4 regions of the Parabacteroides leei genome follow, and region 4 is predicted to be linked to each of the others. Evidence: riboswitches for the same ligand, from Rfam matches in the RefSeq annotation. Region 4 holds a riboswitch; each other region holds the start of a gene.
The links. Region 4 has a riboswitch for cobalamin ahead of M1P97_RS16005 (cysteine-rich CWC family protein). Riboswitches for the same ligand answer to the same signal wherever they lie in the genome.
Positions count from the first base shown of each region.

Region 1 (5,331 bases), on a different contig from region 4:
TTCGAGCGCAGCGTCTTGCCATACGATCGGCAAAGTTTTGCCAAGCCTAGTGGCAAAGTACTGCCATCAGTGTGGCAAGATAGTGCCATCCAGTTGGCAAAGCTGTGCCATGCCGTTGGCAAAACCAAGTCGTTGCAACAACACAGTAGTGTTACTTCCTTAAGCCGGATCTACATCGTAGTGTACCAGCAATTGTTTAAAGGGAAGATAACGTTGCATTTCCGAATGAATCGCTTCCAGTATTTCCCTGACCGGAGCAATCGCTGCCGCTATTTCGATCTTCAATACAATCTTTTTAATATGAAGTGTTTGCACACGAGTCACCGGCGGCGTAACAGGCCCCAACACACGTTCCCCCAGACGGACACGTAGTTTCTCGGCATACAAAACAGACATCTCCTGCAGGATCGCCTCGTTACGACTGCGAAGTACGAGCACAATCAACCTGTAGTAAGGCGGATATCTGAACATACTACGTTCGCTGAGTTGCAAACCGACCATTTCTTTATAGGCAAAATGCTGCACCATACGTATCAACGGATGTTCGGGCTGTGAGGTCTGCAAGATAACCGTTCCCTGTTTGTCCCTTCTTCCGGCACGTCCGCTAACCTGCACCATCAACTGGAATGCCCGTTCATGCGCCCTGAAATCCGGATAATTCATCAGGCTGTCGGCATTCAGTATGCCTACCACACTGACATTTCCGAAGTCCAGTCCTTTCGATAACATCTGGGTTCCGATAAGGATATGCGTTTTCCCTTTCTCAAAGTCGGCAATGATCCGTTCATAGGCTGTACGGGTACGAGCAGTATCAAAATCCAACCGCTCCACTTTTGCCGACGGGAACAGGGAAGCAATCTCCTCCTCCACCTTTTCCGTACCAAAACCCATCATCTTTAATTCCGTGCTCTGGCATTGCGGACAATGAGGCGGTAACTGGATCTTATAGCCACAATAATGACAAACCAGCTGATTGTGATATTTATGATAAGTCAGGCTGACATCGCAATTTACACAATGGGGAACCCAGCCACAACTCTTACATTCGATCAACGGAGCAAATCCACGGCGGTTCTGAAAAAGAATAGCCTGTTCGCCACGGGCCAGAGCCGCGTTTACTTTCTCTACCAATAATGGAGAGAAAAGCGTATCCTTCATGATCTTCTTCCGTTTCAGTTCCTTGATATCGACAGAGATAATCTCCGGCATCAGGCAGTCGCCAAAACGTGTAGTCAGTTCAACCAAGCCATATTTGTCGGTAGTAGCATTAAAATAAGAATCGATTGAAGGTGTAGCCGAGCCCAGCAAAGTCTTGGCCCCATGCATGCCCGCCAACACGATAGCCGCATTACGGGCGTGATAACGGGGTGCCGGGTCCTGTTGCTTGTAAGTATTTTCATGTTCCTCATCTACGACAATCAATCCCAGGTCCTTAAACGGAAGGAAAAGTGAAGAGCGTACTCCCAAGACCAACATAGGACCATTCCCATGCAATAGTTTATTCCAAACCTCTACCCGTTCGTTATCCGAAAATTTAGAATGATATACCAATAGCTTATCACCGAACAATTTTGCCAACCGTTCGGTTACCTGTGTCGTGATAGCTATTTCGGGCAGCATGTAGAGCACTTGCCGTCCCAACTTCAGTACCTCATCGATCAACCGGACATAGATTTCCGTCTTGCCACTCGAAGTAACTCCATGAAGCAGGCAAACTTCCTTCGAAGTAAACACGTCATGTATTTCACCATAAGCCTTCTCCTGTGCCGGGCTTAACGGACTAAGGGGTTGCAGACGGCAGACCGGAACCTGTAAACGCCCCACTTCTTTTTCATAACTTACCAGGACACCACGTTTCAAGAGTCCGTCCAGAATCGTGGAAGAGCAACCACTACGTTCCAGTAGCTCCTTCTTTGATACTTCCTGAACCAACGCCGGATTCAAGGCATGACTCAGATCCAGATAGCAAACTAACATAAGCTCCTGTTTCTTCGCCCGCTTAAAATCGGCAAATACAGCCTGTAACTGTTCTTCCGTGGCATATTCTTCCGATAAGCGAATGAAGGTTTGCATCTTCGGGACAAATCCCCGTTTCATTTCCTCACTCACTACTACCGCTCCACGGGCCATCAGGGAAGCAACTACGGGAACCACATTACGAAGCCCTGTCTTTTTCTCCAGTTCCGACACGGTCAGTTTCAGGACACCGGTAAAAGCATCCAGTACCGACTGTTCATTCGGCCTCAAAGGACCATCTGCCTCAAAGTCGGGATTATAGGTGACGGCCGTTTCACTTTCCAGCTTCAAGCCGGAAGGCAAGGCGGCTTTATAAACATCCCCCAGCTTACACATATAGTAGGATGAGATCCATTTCCAGAAACGGAGTTGCGGACGGCGCAATACGGGAGTCGCATCCAACAAGGCATAAATTTCTTTCGTTTCAAAATCCGTATCAGGCCTGCGTTCATGCACATCCATTACAATCGCCGTATAATAGCGCTTCTTACCGAAATGGACGATCACCCGGCAACCGGGAATGACGGCTGTCTCCAGATCGGAAGGAATACTATAGGTATAGCTATTCTCTAACGGAAGAGGCAATATGACATCTGCGTATTTCATTTACGAGGTCAAAAGTAACAAAAAAGGCCGGACTGTTAAAGTCCGGCCCTGCATATCTTTTCTATCTGTCATCAAAACAGAACTGCGGCTGTGATAGACCATCCACGGTTTTTAGCACCTCCCAAATCGAGTTTGTCGGCACTGTAATTGTCAGTCAATCCCAATCCGTAATTTATCCCTACCTGTAAATGGCTTATCAATTCAGCCCCTACACCGAAGTTAAGTCCTGCACTGAAATTCTTTGCTTTCATCTGTTCGCCTAAAACATTCCAGATTTTATCTCCTCCGACACGGAAACCGATATAGGGTCCGGCCGACAGATAAGCTTTAACAAGGGGAATACCGAATTTCCATTTCAAATTGACCGGTACATCGAGATAATCCGTTTTTATACTGGTATTTTCAGAGCCTTTCGCTTTCAACTCCAATCCTTTCTGAGAATAAAGGATCGCCGCATCCAGTCCGATTCCGACCAGTGGGAGTGTTGTCTCGATCATCGGACCGATCTGGAACCCTGTCACATTATCCGCCTTCAGTATATCGGAATTCAGATGAACGGACGATATGTTTACTCCCCCTTTTAATCCAAACTTCAGTTGGGACTTAGCCGGTAGGGCTATAAACATCATCAAAATAACCAAAACTAAACCTGTAACCTTCTTCATATTGCCTGTTGTTAATTAATTATGTTTACAAATAAACGCACTTTTCCTATAATAAACAAGTATTCCTATCATCCTGTTCATTCATAAAAAGGAAAGCATGCACCGGTTACGGAGCTCATCCCATAAACCGATCCATGCCTCTTTTCCTAATTATTATGGCAAAATAATTAAAAACAAAAACGTTCAGACAGCTATACGGGAAACGGGAGTAAGAATAGTGGAGACGTTAACCGACCTCCTGTTCTCTTCCGGCCTTTCCTCGAAGCCGTCGAAATAATATGCCTTGCAGGTCTTCTGACTTACTTCCGGTTTGAGCGCCTTCCCATTCAAAAAAGAACAGTGGCTTATGGTATTGCCCAATCTATAATGAAGCTTACAGCAGCGGGACTGTCCGGGATTTACACCCGATTCCCTTTTAATCCTTTCCTGCGGATACAGGTCCGGAACAATGCACGTCGCAAATATAGAGATATTTTCGTTTCGTTCTCCATCGGTTGATGAAAAATATTAATTATTATGTTTCCGATATTCATCAACGGCAGCCTTTACCGAGCCATACATCAGAAGGAGCCGCTGCGATTGGCCATAACTCAGCCCCAGTTCCTCTGCCACCATCCGCGTCCCCCGGTCGACCAGTTTCTGATTGGTCAATTGCATATTTACCATCCGGTTGCCTTTTACACGGCCCAACCGGATCATCACAGATGTTGAAATCATATTCAGAATCATCTTTTGCCCCGTACCGGACTTCATACGGGAACTGCCGGTTACAAATTCCGGACCGACAATCATTTCGATCGCCACATCGGCCTGAGCGGCCATGGGGGAATCCGGATTACTGGAGATAGAGGCCGTCAGTATCCCCTGCTCACGGGCTTTACGCAAAGCTCCAATCACATAAGGGGTCGTACCGGATGCAGCAATACCGATCACCGTATCTTTGGTTGTGACCTGATGCTCCTGCAATTCCTCCCAACCACGCTCCATATCATCTTCCGCATTCTCTACCGGATTGCGAAGAGCCGTATCGCCACCGGCAATCAGACCGATCACCAAAGTGGGGGGCATTCCGAAAGTTGGAGGTATTTCAGAAGCATCGAGCACTCCCAACCGACCGCTTGTTCCGGCCCCCAGATAAAAGATACGCCCTCCCTGTTTCATCCGGGGAACGATCTGATCTACCAGTTTCTCTATCTGGGGGATTGTTTTTTGCACTGCCAATGCGACCTTCCGGTCTTCTGTGTTTATATCTTCCAACAACTCCCGGACAGATTTATGTTCCAGGTCATTATATAATGAATCTTGTTCTGTTATTTTAGTAAATGACATAATTAAATATAAGTTTACTTACCATGATACGCAATCAATCCCTCCATCGGACTTTGCGCAACCGTTCCGAGACGGAGACCCAGATCGAAAGCAATATCTTTCAGTATTTCCTGATAATACCATGCAACTGAACCGACCAGGTGGACAGGTAATTCAAAACAATCATACTGCTTCACGTTCCGGGTAAAAAATGCCAGAAAGCTACGGGTGACCAGTTCCCAAATGGCAGGTTCATCCAAATGCTCCCGTATAAAAGGGGAAAGGCCGGCCAGAAAACGGTTGGGGAAAGGTTGCCGGTAAACCTTGTCCATAATCGATGCCGGAGTCAAGCCATATTGTGTAAGAAACTGCTCTTTCAGAGCCGGAGGCAGCAGGTCTTTCAATACATCCCCGATCAATAGTTTACCCAATACGGCACCGCTTCCTTCATCTCCCAGAATAAATCCCAGGGGAGAAACATTCTTTATAATCTCTTTGCCATCGTAATAACAGGAATTCGAACCGGTTCCCAGAATACAAGCTATCCCCGGCTCATCGCCACATAAAGCACGGGCAGCAGCCAAGAGATCACTCCCTACCTCAACAGGAACAGACAGATACCGGTTGACAGACCGCCGTATCATTTCATTCTTTTCAGGGAAAGCGCAGCCTGCCCCGTAAAAATATACGGCGGAAGGTATAAGGTCTTTTAATGCAGGCAGTAATCCGGTTTCAA
Region 1 is NZ_JAMBQG010000012.1:186,451-191,781, forward strand. Features, by position in the region: gene priA (replication restart helicase PriA) at 160-2,622, opposite strand; gene M1P97_RS17355 (porin family protein) at 2,694-3,287, opposite strand; cobalamin riboswitch at 3,555-3,753, opposite strand; gene murQ (N-acetylmuramic acid 6-phosphate etherase) at 3,795-4,616, opposite strand; gene M1P97_RS17365 (ATPase) at 4,631-5,331, opposite strand, start outside.
Region 1: it holds a riboswitch for cobalamin, as region 4 does, so the genes downstream of both, M1P97_RS17355 (porin family protein) here and M1P97_RS16005 (cysteine-rich CWC family protein) in region 4, are expected to answer to the same signal.

Region 2 (5,331 bases), on a different contig from region 4:
GCAAGCTTAAGGTGATAAAAAGAAAGTGTATAACGATTTTAAAAACTTCGGTTTATGTAATTAAGGAGATTTGATTATGACAACAATGAGATTTAGTTTGGCGGGTGTAACTTCAAGAGAGGTAGAAACAGGATCATGGATAAGAACAATTGTAGATTGTTTGGGAATCCGTATGTTTTCAAAGATGAGTTCTTCTGTGAATACAAATAATGTAGGTTGGGATACAACCAAACAGAAGGAAATCCAGGATCTTCATCATTATGCCGTCCGTAACTTGATCCCGAAGGCTGGTGTTTACCAGATGGAATTGCTTGAATCGTTGGCACAATCTGCTTCCATATATTCACCGGAAGAGGTGGAATCTCTTTATAATGAAACGAATAAGAAGATCGAAGAGATCAGTAGTCATATTTCAGGTGTGTTGGTAAGTGCACGTGAGTTGTGTAAGTCAGGACACCAGAACTGGGAATCTGTTCAGTCACTCCGGTATCATATGAGCCGTTTGAGTAACATTATAGAATCAGTATAGTTTTTGCAATACAATATCGATAGATTTTACCTTTAATATCCCCGTCATTTTCCGGATCTATTCTGTTTTCGGCTTATGATGGGGATTATTGTATGATCATTAATGAAAAATAGGGGTACACTTTATTCGCTATAATCTTCTTATCAGAAGTATAATATTCTTTTTCTGTTCCTACATTCTCAAAGTAATGGAACTGTGTCTGCGGATGCTTCCGGATACAGTCGTGTACAGCATTCACACATTGTGACAGTTTCATAATGACGATTACATATCCGGCGTTGATCTTTTCACTCAACTCTTCGGTAGAAGGTGTGCCGGGAATGACAACGATCTGCTCTTCCTGTTTGACGATATGCAAACCAGCCAAAGCTCCGGCGGCAATGAAAGCCGGAATCCCGGCAATACGTTGTACGGCGATCCCTGTCTCTGTAAGTTTGTCGTATATGTATTGTATGGATGAATAGAAACCGGCATCCCCTTCGGCAACGATGACAATCCGTTTACCTATTGCATGGTTTGCCACAGCTTCATTGTATAAACTATCGTAGGCTTTCCAGGCCTCTGTACGATCTTTATTCATAGGAAGCATAAAGCATCGTATGGCAACTTCGTTTATCTCCAAAGCACGCACGATATCAGCCGCACGTGAAAGAGAATCTCCCTGCTTATTCCGGGTAGCCGGACAATAGATTATATCTGCCTGCTGAAGTTGTTTAAACCCTTTTACAGTGATAAGTTCCGGTTCACCGGGACCTAATGAAACGAAGCTGATAGGATGTGTCATTTGCTCTTGTTTTATTCAGAGGGCAAAAGTGCTTAAAATAACGGAAGTCTCCAAATAAACTGCTGAACAATATCAGGGGTGAAGCGACATTCCCAGATAGCCCCCTATGAAATAAGGGATTAACCAGATACACCAGACAACTATACTGAAACGGTTGAAATGAGCTTTCGCTTTGAGGGACCCTTTAAGATAGGTCCATAAAGCCCATAACGCATGGACAAACATCAGGCAGATCGCTATTATTCCGGTGATGGTGTGGAGATTATCTTGTATTCCGGTCATTTGCGCAATCTGTTCCATCAGGCCGGTACCGATAGCATCGGCGAATAGTCCGGCGATAAAGAAAGCTACATGCCAGGCTTTCAGCTTCTTTTGGATGCGTTCGCCCCATACACCGATTGTATAAAATACTAATGCCGATGATATTACGCAAATAGCTGCAATTAAGAAATGAGTGTCTACCTGATTGAGTACCATAATGCTGTCATTTTCTGTAAATAACAGTTCCGTATGCGAAAGGTTCAGTTTTTCTTATTACTTTTGCGCTCGAAATCGGTTCTGTAAAACTCCTGTTCACGGAGACAGATTAAAAGGGAACCGGGTGTAAATCCCGGACAGTCCACGCTGCTGTGAAGCTTTATAAACATCCTGATAATACCTTTTGCCACTGGTCTTTGCGATCGGGAAGGCATTCGGGATGGAAGTAAGTCAGAAGACCTGCCATTTTTTGCATAACGATTGTCCTCGTGGGTTTGGACAGTTTGTGTCGGATAAAAACAAATAGAAATATGAATAACTATTTACTCGGTGGCTGCCTGTTAGCGTTAATGGCTGCATCGTGCGTATCGAAAGGAAATCAGCAGGAGAAAGAGAATGCATCGTCGCAACAAACGATTACGGCGGATAGGATGGTTCAGATCACACCTGAATATGCCGAAGGTTTTCAGTTGACCTATGCCGACGGTTATGTTCTGATGGATATACATGACCCGCAGAATGAAGAAAGCACGCACTTCCTGTTTGCGTTGGTTCCCCGTGGGATGAAGCCGGAAGGTATTCCTGCCGATTATACAGTGATCGAAACGCCTGTGCGCAGTGCCATTTGTATGACTTCCCTGCAGCTCTCCAATTTCATAAAGTTGGGAGCGGAGGATAAGGTGGTCGGTATCACGAGTACGCGCCATCTGTTTAATAAGACTATCAATGATCAGCTGAAGGAAGGAAAGACGGCGAAGATCGGGATCGAAGGTAATTTCGATAATGAGGTGATTATGAGTATTAATCCGGACCTGATCCTGATCTCTCCCTTTAAGCGTGGCGGATACGAGACGATGAAAGATATCGGTATCCCTCTGATTCCTCATCTGGGATATAAAGAAATGACACCGCTGGGACAGGCTGAATGGATTAAGTTTGTCGGTCTGTTACTCGGGATAGAGCAGGAAGCCAATGAGAAATTCTCCATTATAGAGAACCGCTACAACGAATTGAAAGAGCTGACTGCCGAAGGTAAAGTGCAGAGACGTCCTATTGTATTCAGTGGCGAAATACATGGTGGTAACTGGTATGCAGTAGGAGGAAAGAGCTTCCTTGCACAGCTTTTCAAAGATGCCGGCGCTGATTATTTTTTGAAAGACGACGATCGCTCCGGCGGTGTGACGCTCGACTTCGAGACGGTCTATAACCAGGCCGATGAAGCCGATTACTGGCGTATCGTAAACAGCTATCCGGGAACATATACTTATAAATCACTGAAAGATCAGGATCCCCGTTATGCAGACTTCCGTGCTTTCAAGGAAAAGGGAGTGATCTATTGTAATATGCGGGAGAAACCTTTTTATGAAAGCATGCCGACCGAGCCGGAAGTTGTATTGGGCGATTTATTGCATATCTTCCACCCGAATTTATTGCCGGATCACACGCCTGTCTATTATGATTTACTTAAATAAATGGGGACGATGAAGTATTCTAACACTATCCTGATGCTTTTGATCCTTGATTCAATCGTCGTGTTGCTGTTTCTGAATCTGGTGTTGGGATCTGTTTCGATTCCCTTCCATTCGGTTTGGAATATCATCTGCGGCAATGGCGACGAACCGGTCACCTGGCAGAATATTATCTGGAAATCACGCTTTCCGCAAGCTTTGACGGCATTAGTTGCGGGAGCCGGGTTAGCTCTCAGCGGGCTTCAGATGCAAACCGTATTCCGTAACCCTTTGGCGGGACCTTCTGTGTTGGGTATCAGTTCCGGTGCAAGTATGGGAGTTGCCTTCGTTGTCTTGCTGAGCGGAAGCCTGGGAGGCGTGGCGTTGAGTAAACTGGGCTTTATGGGGGAGATTGCTTTATCTATTGCGGCCATAGTCGGTTCCTTGTCTGTTATGGCACTGATCGTTTATGTCTCGCAGAAGGTTAAAGGGAATGTGACGCTATTGATTATCGGGGTGATGATCGGCTATGTAGCAAATGCGGTGATCGGTGTGTTGAAATTCTTTAGTGTGGAAGAAGATATCCGTGCTTATGTAATCTGGGGACTGGGAAGTTTCTCACGTGTCTCCGGTAATCAGATGATGCTTTTCGTGGCGATTATGGCTATCCTGATCCCTCTTTCGTTCCTATTGATAAAGACATTGAACCTGATGCTTCTCGGCGATGGGTATGCCCGCAACCTGGGACTGAATATTAAACGGGCACGCCTGCTCGTTATCACCTCTGCCGGTGTATTGACAGCTATCGTGACCGCTTACTGTGGTCCGATCGTTTTCCTGGGGCTTGCAGTTCCTCATCTTTGCCGGGCCATTTTCCAGACATCCGATCATCGCATACTGATGCCCGGTGTCTTATTTGTGGGGGCAGCCCTGGCATTGGCTTGTAACCTGATAGCCCGTATGCCAGGATTTGAGGGGGCTTTGCCGGTCAACTCGGTAACCGCATTGGTCGGTGCTCCGGTCGTTGCTTCCGTATTATTCCGCCGACGTAAAAATGAACTGAACGAATGAGTATGAAAGAGGCAACTATTCAGATAAACGATCTCTCTATCGGCTATCATTCCAAGAATGATACAAAGCTGGTAGCGAGCCATATAACGACAATAATCTACAGTGGCGAATTAACCTGCCTACTGGGAGCCAACGGTGTCGGGAAGTCTACTTTATTACGTACCTTGTCCGCTTTCCAGCCTCGTATATCCGGTGAAATAGCACTACTGTCCCGCGATATACAGCACTATAGTGACAAGGAGCTTAGCACTATAGTGGGAGTGGTACTGACAGATAAGTGTGAGATCCGTAACATGACTGTCCGGGAATTGATCGGGATGGGACGCAGTCCGTACACCGGTTTTTGGGGACGACTGGGAAAAGAAGACAAGCAGATTGTAGAAGAATCTATCTCCTTGGTTCGTATCGAAAACCTAGCTTCACGCATGGTGCATACCCTTTCCGACGGCGAGCGGCAGAAAGTTATGATCGCCAAAGCGCTGGCGCAGGAAACACCTGTTATCTTTCTCGATGAACCGACGGCTTTCCTCGATTTTCCCAGTAAAGTCGAGATCATGCAATTGTTGCATAGTCTTACCCGCTCTACAAATAAAACGATTTTCCTTTCCACTCATGATCTCGAACTGGCCCTTCAGATAGCCGATAAGATCTGGCTGATGGATCGAGAGAAAGGGATCAGCACCGGTACGCCCGAAGACCTGGCATTGAGTGGTTATCTGAGCGGTTTCTTTGCCCGTAAAGGGATTGTCTTCGATATGGAAACCGGATTGTTCCGTATCGACAACCCATACGATAAGAAAATCCGTCTTGTCGGTGACGGCCGGAAATATGCAATGGTGCGTAAGGCTCTTTTACGAAACGGTTTCTATGCCGGCTCCGAAATAGAATCGGAGAACTGGATCGATGCCGGTGATACTGCAACATCTGCCATCACCCTTTGTTTTTCGGACGGACAGCAGCGGCAGGTTGCTTCCATTGAAGAATTGTTGTTATCTCTGGATGCTGTCAACTGAAATATGTTA
Region 2 is NZ_JAMBQG010000003.1:107,556-112,886, reverse strand. Features, by position in the region: gene M1P97_RS06140 (hypothetical protein) at 77-529, shown strand; gene M1P97_RS06135 (precorrin-2 C(20)-methyltransferase) at 615-1,313, opposite strand; gene M1P97_RS06130 (HsmA family protein) at 1,386-1,790, opposite strand; cobalamin riboswitch at 1,849-2,052, shown strand; gene M1P97_RS06125 (ABC transporter substrate-binding protein) at 2,102-3,262, shown strand; gene M1P97_RS06120 (iron ABC transporter permease) at 3,272-4,309, shown strand; gene M1P97_RS06115 (ABC transporter ATP-binding protein) at 4,312-5,322, shown strand.
Region 2: it holds a riboswitch for cobalamin, as region 4 does, so the genes downstream of both, M1P97_RS06125 (ABC transporter substrate-binding protein) here and M1P97_RS16005 (cysteine-rich CWC family protein) in region 4, are expected to answer to the same signal.

Region 3 (5,331 bases), on a different contig from region 4:
CAAAATAGTAATTGAAACTTTTTCATTTGATAATCTTTAAATTATTAATTAATGAATAATCTGAATTTAGCGAAGAATGCACGACCGGGCTTCTGGAGTTTATAATTGTCATAAACCGTAGCGTCAAACAGGTTACTACATTCCAATGACACATTATAGCGTCTTTTCATCCATGAATAGCTCACATTAAGATTCGATACATTCTGAGTCGGTATACGCGACTTACTTTCAAGGGCTCCGTATGCTTCCCACGATAAGTAAAACCAGTGTATCCATTGCCAGGAATATCCGATGCGAAGATCATCTTCCTTCTGTGCCAGATCATGAAATGCATAGCTTACATCAGCATTGCTATACACCCAGGGACGGTTAGGTACACGGTTATTATAAGTAGCCGAAGGCTTACCGTCGGTTTTATATTTCTTTTGGTCACGTGCTTCATTATAACTACAGTTGACCATTATCTGAAAGCTATTTTTCCAATTGTAGCGCATCTCCCCTTCAATACCTTTCACATGTACAGCCGGAATATTCTCGTATTGCATCATACCTTCTTTTTCCGATACGGTTGCCTGAATATAATCGTCGACAAACCGAAGAAATCCGTTGACCTCATAATAGAAGGAATGACCGTAAGAAGGATACCAGTTACCAAAAAGACCCAGGTTTATATTATCACTGCTTTCGGGATGAAGGGCGAGATTCGGATAGATAGTCGTTCCGTTTCCAAGCAGCTCACGCGACAAAGGAAGGCGCACACTATGTTCATAAGAAACCTTTCCCGCCAGTACATCCCAAATGGTATAGCGCAGCCCCAAACCACCTCCCCAATAACTCTTCGAAAAATGTCCTTTGAGATTTTCCGAGCCGGTTATCCAGGCAAGATCGTTTTGTTCGATAGAGGTGGCATTGATATAATCTTTAATAAAAACGGTACTCTCCCATCTTCCGTCGAAAAAAGACTGATTATAAGTCAACCCGAGAATATGCTTGGTCAGCACATCATTGGTTGGCTCAAAAGTTTCGTCGACATCATCACGACGTTTATTTCCGGTACGGTTAAGCAGATAGTTCAAACTGACTGAATGATGCCGGTTGATCGCATAATCGACGCCTCCTCGAAAAATAGTCATAGGGCGGTTGTAATGACGTATGGAACGCCCACGGCCATTAAGCTCATTACGGGATGAAGGAGTAAAATCTCCGTTCCAATCATAGATACGATAAGCCGTATCGACAGTAAGCGATGCGTCCCAGGTATGGGAAAGCGATGCATTTGTATTAATTTTCTCAAACCGCTTTTGATAACGGGCTGATACATTCCATGCATCGGAATGACGCTCCGCATTACCGATCACCTTTGTCTGGATAGACCCTGTCTGTATTTCTTTATCTATTTTGGAATAAGACCCGGAAACAAAGAAAGCATCTGCCCACGCTTTATCGACAAAGCCGGCTTCCAATTGGCCCAACAAGGAAAAATAATCGTCATGGAACCGTTTACGGTTGACTTCAATATATTTACGGCTATCTTCATCCCATACCTCAACGCCTTTCATCTCATAATCGTTCTTCGAATAATTGACTCCGATAGTCGGCTTGATGATCAATCCGGTCTTCGGTTCTACGAATTGGGCATTCAGGTCAGTTCTATGCGTATGGAAAGAACCTGTACCATAAGAAACATCCAGGTAATTCTTTTTTTCCTGACTGGTAATAATATTGATAGCCCCCCCCAAAGCATCTGCTCCCAAGCTGGCAGGAACTACCCCTTTATATATTTCCACCCTGTCAATGATATTGACAGGAAGATTTGCCAGCGAGACACCGCTTCCTTTTGTATCCAAAGGCATCCCATCAATAAAGTAACGAACGGAATTTCCTGATAATCCATTGATAGACAAGTCGAAGTCTGAACCGACTCCACCCTCTTCCCGAATCTTAATACCGGTTGTACGGTTCACCATATCATTCAGATTCTTCAGAGTGTTGATCTGTGGTTTAACATCCAACGCATTGACTGCAAAAGCACTTTCTTTCACCTGTTGGGTTTTCGTTTTACCGTATACTTCAACCGAATTCAGGGTTATGGAGTTTTCTTCCATCGTGAAATTCATTGTCATATTTTTACGGATATCGACAACGGTCTTTATGGTGTTGTAACCTAACAGGGTAATTATAAGAGTGCGTTTGCCGGGGGTTACCGACAGTGAATAACGTCCCCGGTCGTCTGTATACGTTCCCGAAATCGTATTTTCTATAGCGACAGTAGCCAACGGAAGCGGTGTCCCATCCTTCTCTTTCACTTCGCCGGATAGAATCACTTTATTCTGTGCCGCCAGACTTACTGGAAACAAACAACTCAATAAAAGAAATACATGTATGAAACCTCTCATTTCACCAAATTCATTAATTGTTTTTTACATGCTTTCGATGAAAGAAACAATAGAACACATGAACAGGCAGAACCTCCGGTAAAGTAGATGAATGTTCTTTCTCATATGTTTTTAGCCTTATCTCCCGAAAGCTTTAAACTTCTTATCTTGGCAGGTCTTCTGACTTACTCCATCTTTGAGCGTCCTTCCCATTCATTGCGAACAGTGGATTGAGTCGTGCTCAAAGACTTTGGCGGAGCTTACAGCAGCGGGTCTGTTCAGGATTTACACCTGATTCCCTTTTCATCACTTTTCCGTGGAATTGGAAGCGTGACACCAAAATCGGGTACAAAGGTACACGATTATTTTGAAACAATAGTGTATTTTTTATAATTGATCAAAGATTTGTGTAAATAGAACGAACTATTCTTTACTTTTGTCTGCAGAATATAATTACATAGCAAACATAAAAAATATGAGCAATTCATTCAAGCCGGCAACTTTGTGTGTGCAAGGTGGCTGGCAACCGAAAAAGGGAGAACCGCGTGTGCTCCCTATCTATCAGAGTACTACATTCAAGTATGAAACCAGCGAACAGATGGCTAAATTGTTCGACTTGGAAGAGAGTGGTTATTTTTATACTCGTCTGCAGAATCCGACAAACGATGCCGTAGCATCCAAAATTGCTGCGTTGGAAGGTGGCGTTGCAGCCATGTTGACTTCATCGGGACAAGCTGCTAACTTCTTTGCCTGTTTCAATATTTGCGAAGCCGGCGATCATATTGTAAGTGCAACCGGTATCTATGGAGGTACATACAACTTGTTGTCCGTTACACTGAAAAAGCTGGGTATCGAATGTACTTTCATCGATCAGGATGCCAGCGAAGAAGAGATCAGTAAAGCTTTCCGCCCGAATACAAAGTTATTGTTCGGCGAAACGATCTCCAATCCGGGAGTAATGGTATTGGACATCGAAAAGTTTGCCCACATCGCCCACAAGCATGGTGTACCTTTGATTGTCGACAACACATTTGCCACACCAATCAACTGCCGTCCGTTCGAATGGGGTGCAGATATCGTAACACATTCTACTACCAAATACATGGACGGACACGCTACTGCAGTCGGTGGCTGTATCGTCGACAGCGGTAACTTCGACTGGGAAGCACATGCCGACAAATATCCGGGTCTTTGCCAGCCGGACGAATCTTATCACGGACTGACTTATACAAAGACATTCGGCAAAATGGCTTATATCACGAAAGCAACCAGCCAGCTGATGCGTGACCTGGGTTCTATCCAGTCTCCGCAGAATGCATTCCTGTTGAATTTGGGTCTGGAAACATTGCATTTACGTATGCCACAGCATTGTAAAAATGCATTAGCTGTTGCTAAATGGTTGCAGAACTGCGATAAGGTTGCTTGGGTGAACTATCCGGATCTGGAAGGGAATAAGTATTATGACCTGACAAAGAAATATCTCCCGAACGGTTCATGTGGCGTGTTGTCATTCGGTCTGAAGGGTGGACGTGATGTTTCTATCAAGTTTATGGATAGCCTGAAGCTGGCAGCTATTGTTACTCACGTAGCAGACGCCCGTACTTGTGTGCTTCACCCGGCAAGTCATACTCACCGTCAATTGACGGACGAACAGTTGAAGGAAGCCGGTATTGCTCCGGATCTGATCCGTTTCTCTGTCGGTATCGAAAGTGCGGACGATATCATTGCTGATATTGAGCAGGCTTTGAAGCAATAAGAATTATTAGTTCATATAAGATAACCGTATTATGTGAAAGATGCTTTCCGTCAGGAATCGTCTTCTATATAATACGGTTTTTCTATTTAACATAATAGACTCTGTTTCCTGGAGCTCTTTAAAAACAAAACCCCATCGATAATAAATATCGACGGGGTTGTTTTTTGTCCATTTCCTCACTTCACAGTGGTACTCATGGATGAACTTTATTTTATTTTTATTACTAAAATTGCGCTTCCAATCTGTTCACCTTCACAGGCTACTCACCCTTCCCCGAAGGGAAGAGTAGAGAAGCATTCATTTAATTATTATTTATTTCTTATTTAACGATTGCTTTAACAGCAGCTTCGCCTTCAACAGCTACTACAACTACACCAGCAGGAGCAGAGATTGTAGCATCGTCAGAAGAAAGAACTGTGTTAGCGATTGTCTGACCAAGAACGTTAGCGATAGTAACAGTCTTGTTAGCAGCACCCTTGATAGTAACTGTACCGTTACCAGCAATTACGCTAACAGTGTTAACACCAACTTCTTCAGTATCTGTAGCGATTTCATCGTTAGCAACGTGTTTAACATTGAAGATCAATGCATCGTCACCACCCGTTTTGATATCATCAAAGCTAGACTCAGCTTCATTAGACAATACTAAACAACCATTCTGCATCTTCAGCCAAGCAGCTTTCTTAGGAGCAATAACAGGTTCATTTGCGGCAGCCATTGATTCAAATAAGAAAGATCTGTCTGCTTCTACTTCGTTTGCAGCAACCTTAGTATCCATGAAACGCATTGACCAAGTTACTAGCTTGTGATTATCGTTATTCAGATAATGGATGTACTTTTTACCTACTGGCTGTTTTGCATCAGCAGCTTTTATTGCAGCAAAGTTTACTTTGTTATTAGCGATACCTGCAAATTCATCTTTCAGAATATACAATGTGTCTTGAACACGGATAGCATCAACAAAACCTGCACGAGTATAACCTTTCCATTTGTAATCATCACTATTTGTAGCATAAGCTGCAGAGTCTGCGAAGTTTACAAGATATTTACCTCTTTCAAATCCAGGAATTGCAGGGATTGCATGAACACAATGTTCTGCATCAGTAATATTACCATTTGCATCTACGTGAGGTCCAGCTTCAGGACAAGGTTGTCCAGGAATAGCTGCCTGATCGCGACGTTCGATAGAAATCAAATATT
Region 3 is NZ_JAMBQG010000002.1:463,081-468,411, reverse strand. Features, by position in the region: gene M1P97_RS05555 (hypothetical protein) at 1-26, opposite strand, end outside; gene M1P97_RS05550 (TonB-dependent receptor) at 45-2,396, opposite strand; cobalamin riboswitch at 2,529-2,731, opposite strand; gene M1P97_RS05545 (O-acetylhomoserine aminocarboxypropyltransferase/cysteine synthase family protein) at 2,851-4,131, shown strand; gene M1P97_RS05540 (DUF6383 domain-containing protein) at 4,451-5,331, opposite strand, start outside.
Region 3: it holds a riboswitch for cobalamin, as region 4 does, so the genes downstream of both, M1P97_RS05550 (TonB-dependent receptor) here and M1P97_RS16005 (cysteine-rich CWC family protein) in region 4, are expected to answer to the same signal.

Region 4 (5,331 bases):
TCCGGGTGATATCTTCTACTTGCACTCCCGTTTGCTGGAACGTGCAGCGAAGATCATCAACCAGCAGGAAGTGGCTTGCGAGATGAACGACCTGCCGGACAGCATGAAAGAGATCGTGAAAGGTGGCGGTTCATTGACTGCCCTGCCGATCATCGAAACACAGGCGGGTGACGTCTCGGCTTATATCCCGACCAACGTGATCTCCATCACCGACGGACAGATATTCCTGGAAACAGACCTGTTCAACCAGGGAAACCGTCCGGCTATCAATGTAGGTATCTCGGTATCCCGTGTAGGCGGTAACGCCCAGCTGAAAGCGATGAAGAAAGTGGCCGGTACTTTAAAGATAGACCAGGCACAGTTCCGCGAACTCGAGTCGTTCACCAAATTCGGTGGCGAGATGGATACTGTTACCGCTTTTACCATCGACAAAGGACAAAAGAATACCCAGCTATTGATCCAGCCCCAATACAGCCCGATGCCTGTCGAACAACAGATCGCGATCCTGTATTGCGGAACAAAAGGTTTATTGAAGGAAGTGCCGCTGGAGCATGTTCACGATTTCGAGAACGCATACCTGCAGACATTAATCACCAACCACCAGCACGACGTACTCGACGTACTGAAATCGGGTGTGATAAACGATGACGTCTGCCGTATCCTGGAGGAAACAGCCCGCCAGGTAAGCGGTGCATACAAAGCTGGTTGAATATAGAAACTAAATTATGGCATCACTGAAAGAGATAAAAATCCGTCTTGCATCGATCAGGAACACGCAGAAGATCACTTCAGCCATGAAGATGGTATCTTCTGCCAAACTACATCACACGCAGACGATTGTCGAACATATGCTTGCATACGAAAGTAAGCTGAGCGCCCTGTTGAACGGAACCCTGGCAGCCGAAAGCGAACTGAATTCACCTTATACCGCCCAACGGGAGGTAAAACAGGTTGCTATCGTCGCCTTTTCGTCCAATACGGGTCTGTGTGGTGCTTTCAATGCCAACGTATGGAAGGAACTGTCTACCCGCCTTCACCGGTATGAGGCGGATGGTATCGCTGTGCGCCTGTATCCTGTCGGTAAAAAGATAGCCGACGAACTTCACAAAGCAGGGTATCAGACAGACGACAGTTTTCTGCTGATCGCAGACAAGCTGAATTACGCAGATGCCAGCAAGCTGGCATCTGCGCTGATGACGCTTTATATTTCCGGAGAAGCAGACCGGGTAGAATTGCTCTACCATCATTTCAAGAATATGGCGGAACAGGTACTGACCGAAAAGGTATTCCTGCCGGTCACTCTGCCGGAAATAGATCCGGCACATTCATCGGCCAACTATATACTCGAACCGTCATCCGAACATTTGTTGGCCTTGTTGCTCCCGAAAGTGCTTCACTTACATATCTATACGACATTGCTCGACACCGTTACAGCCGAACATGCCGCCCGTATGCTGGCCATGCAGACGGCCAACGACAATGCGAACGACCTGATCCAGGAACTGACACTCCAATATAATAAAACCCGCCAGCAAGCCATCACCAACGAATTGTTGGATATCATGGGAGGAGCGGGATAATACAACCTCATTACCTCTATAAAGGACGAAGCTCCGGCGAAATCACTTCGGCGGAGCTTCTGGCTTTAAAATTATTATTGAACAATATTCTAACAACCAAATTTTATAAATTTAATAGAAGAATAATATCATTAGTTGCGCGGTTAATACGCGTAAAAACATAGTCAAAGGATAAACCGTTGCATACCCCACAGCCGGTGCATCATTTCCTGCCGTAGCATTTGCATAAGCCAGTGCAGGAGGATCGGTCGTACTTCCGGCCAGTAATCCCATCAACGTATAATAGTTCAGTTTAAAGAAATGCCGTCCTACCAGTCCGATAATCAATAAAGGCAACATCGTGATGATGAAACCGTAACCGATCCAGGCAAAACCTCCTTTATTCACGATCGTATCCACAAATCCATCCCCGGCACTCAAACCTACACAGGCAAGGAACATGGTTATGCCGACCTCCCTCAACATCAGGTTAGCACTCTGGGTGGTATAAGTAACCAATTTATAACGGTATCCGAACCGGCTTAACAGGATAGAAACAACCAACGGGCCACCGGCCAAACCCAGTTTGATTGGCTGCGGAATCCCCGGAATAGAGAAGGGAATACTACCCAGAATAGCTCCCGACAAAATACCAACCATCGTCGGTATAGGAATGTCCGTTATAAAATGAATGGCTAATGCTGTTATAACACCAAGAAAGACAATTCCGCAAGCCAATCCGTTCAAGGTCATCCCCCCTTTCTTAAAGGAAGAAAAGAACCCCGGTCCTACCTGCATACCTACCGAATAGACAAACAGGATCAATCCGAACTCCTTAAAGAAGTGGATAACAGCGGGATTGATGGTAAATCCGAAATGCCCCAGTAAAATACCGACAAACAAAACCAACGTTATTCCCAGAGAGATACCAAATACCTTGATCTTTCCCAACTGGATACCGACAGCAATCACCAGCGATAATAAGAGGATGGAATGTCCTATTCCCTCTCCCCATAACAACTCATTTATCCACTTCATAACAATTTATTTTTAATTTCTTTCTATAACGGCATATTACCATGTTTTTTCGGTGGATTAGTCAGGCTTTTATTTTTAGGCATTTCCAATGCCTGTATGAGTTTGTAACGAGGATTCACTTCGCAAGCATAAAAATATTTCTTTATTTCATTCAGGCAGGAATTGCACAAACAACCCGGATAATGCATTTTCACATAGGCCAGTTGAAGCTCATCCAAATTCACAGGTGCACATTGGCAGGTAGTAATATTTTCTACCCGGCAGATAAAGGAGACACCACAACGCGGACAATCTTTCTCCATGATCTAATAACTTTTATAATAAATAATCTTTTCGAATTCGTATCCTAACCCACGAGGATATGAACCTTTAACGAACGGCAGGTCTTCTGACTGACTCCCATCCTGAAACCTTCCCGACATACGTCAGTGGCAATAAGTAATTCTCAGAATGTTGAACGGAGCTTCACAGCAGCGGGACTGTCCGGGATTTACACCCGATTCCCTTTTAATCTGTATTTCCGGAACCGAAAACACAGAACCATTTCAATGCAAATGTATAGAAAAATTACTCATTAAATACTCCTTTTTCATATATTTTTTTTGCCTTCCGGTAAAAGCCTCTGAAACATAAGAGCTAACGAAATAGAATTACAGATTTTACTTTTGGACAACAAAATAACCAATCTAAATTACAAAGTTTCCCATTTCTCAAAACAACACATATGATTACCAGATAGTTGACAAATATTAACTAGCAAAAAGTTTTCCAAAAAGAACACCGTATATAGTAACAGTATACCTTTGCAAACATAAAAAAAGTATTACACACCAATAGAGCTATCATGATACAAACAGTTATTAAACGGGATGGACGTATCGTCGGATTTAATGAGGAAAAAATTGTAACGGCAATCAGAAAGGCCATGTTACACACTGAAATAGGAGACGATTTGCAGCTGATTCGCCAGATCGTAGACCATATTTCATTCAAAGGAGAACCACAAATGACAGTGGAAGCGATTCAGGATGCAGTCGAACTGGAACTGATGAACAGTAGCCGTAAAGACGTAGCACAAAAATACATCGCTTACCGTAACCAACGCAGCATTGCCCGTAAAGCGAAAACGCGCGACATGTTCCTGGAGATTATCAATATCAAATCGAACGATATCACCCGTGAGAATGCGAATATGAACGCGGACACACCTGCGGGTATGATGATGAAGTTCTCCAGCGAAACGACCAAACCGTTCGTCGATGACTATTTGTTAAGCGAAGAGGTAAAGGAAGCTATCTCCAACAATTACCTCCACATTCATGATAAAGATTATTACCCTACCAAGAGTCTGACCTGCGTACAGCATCCGTTAGACCGTATACTTAAATATGGTTTTTCTGCCGGACATGGCGAATCGCGCCCGGCTAAACGTATCGAAACAGCCAGTATCCTGGGATGTATCTCACTGGAGACAGCTCAGAACGAAATGCACGGCGGACAGGCAATCCCGGCTTTCGACTTCTATCTGGCTCCTTATGTACGCAACAGTTTTATCGAAGAGATTAAAACACTGGAAGAGTTGAACGGAGCCGATTATTCGCATCTCTACCAGATAGAAGTTGATGATTACGTAAATACTCCGTTAGACGGCCTGACAGGCGACCAGCGGATCATACAGCATGCTATCAATAAAACGACCAGCCGTGTACACCAGTCGATGGAAGCCTTTATCCATAATATGAACACCATTCACTCACGTGGTGGCAACCAGGTGGTATTCAGCTCTATCAACTACGGGACAGACACTTCGGCCGAAGGACGTTGCATCATCCGCGAAATACTGAAAAGTACCTACCGTGGCGTCGGCAACGGCGAAACGGCTATCTTCCCGATCCAGATATGGAAAAAGAAACGTGGCGTAAGTTATCTGCCGGAAGATCGTAACTACGACCTGTATACGCTGGCCTGCAAAGTTTCTGCCCGTCGCTTCTTCCCTAACTTCCTCAACCTGGATGCCACATTCAACCAGCACGAAGATTGGAAAGCAGACGACCCACAACGTTATATGTACGAGGTAGCCACTATGGGATGCCGTACCCGCGTATTCGAGAACCGTTTCGGACCGAAGACTTCTATCGGACGCGGAAACCTATCCTTCTCAACCATCAATATCGTACGCCTGGCTATCGAATGCATGGATATCGAAGATAAGGAAGTTCGTATTGCTCGTTTCTTTGCGAAACTGGATGATATGTTGGAAGTGACCGCCCGACAGCTTCACGAACGTATGGAATTCCAGAAAACGGCTTATGCCAAACAGTTCCCGCTATTGATGTCTTCACTTTGGTTGGGTAGCGAGAAACTGAAACCCACCGACACGATCGCCTCTGTTATCAACCAGGGTACACTGGGTATCGGATTTATCGGATTGGCAGAATGTTTGGTTGCGCTTACCGGCAAACATCATGGTGAAGATGCAGCTTCCCAGGAATTAGGCCTGAAAATCGTAACGTATATGCGCGACCGTGTCAATCAGTTCTCCGAACAATATCAACATAATTATAGCGTATTGGCAACTCCGGCAGAAGGCCTTTCCGGCAAATTCACCGGAAGAGATCGCAAGAAATTCGGCTCACTTCCCGGTATTACCGACCGCGACTATTATACCAACTCCAACCATGTTCCGGTATATTATAAATGCAGTGCCCGTCATAAGGCAGAAGTGGAAGCACCT
Region 4 is NZ_JAMBQG010000011.1:89,998-95,328, forward strand. Features, by position in the region: gene atpA (F0F1 ATP synthase subunit alpha) at 1-709, shown strand, start outside; gene M1P97_RS15990 (F0F1 ATP synthase subunit gamma) at 726-1,580, shown strand; gene M1P97_RS15995 (aspartate-alanine antiporter-like transporter) at 1,692-2,597, opposite strand; partial or broken gene M1P97_RS16000 (acyl-CoA carboxylase) at 2,621-2,707, opposite strand; partial or broken gene M1P97_RS16005 (cysteine-rich CWC family protein) at 2,759-2,899, opposite strand; cobalamin riboswitch at 2,959-3,157, opposite strand; gene M1P97_RS16010 (anaerobic ribonucleoside triphosphate reductase) at 3,442-5,331, shown strand, end outside.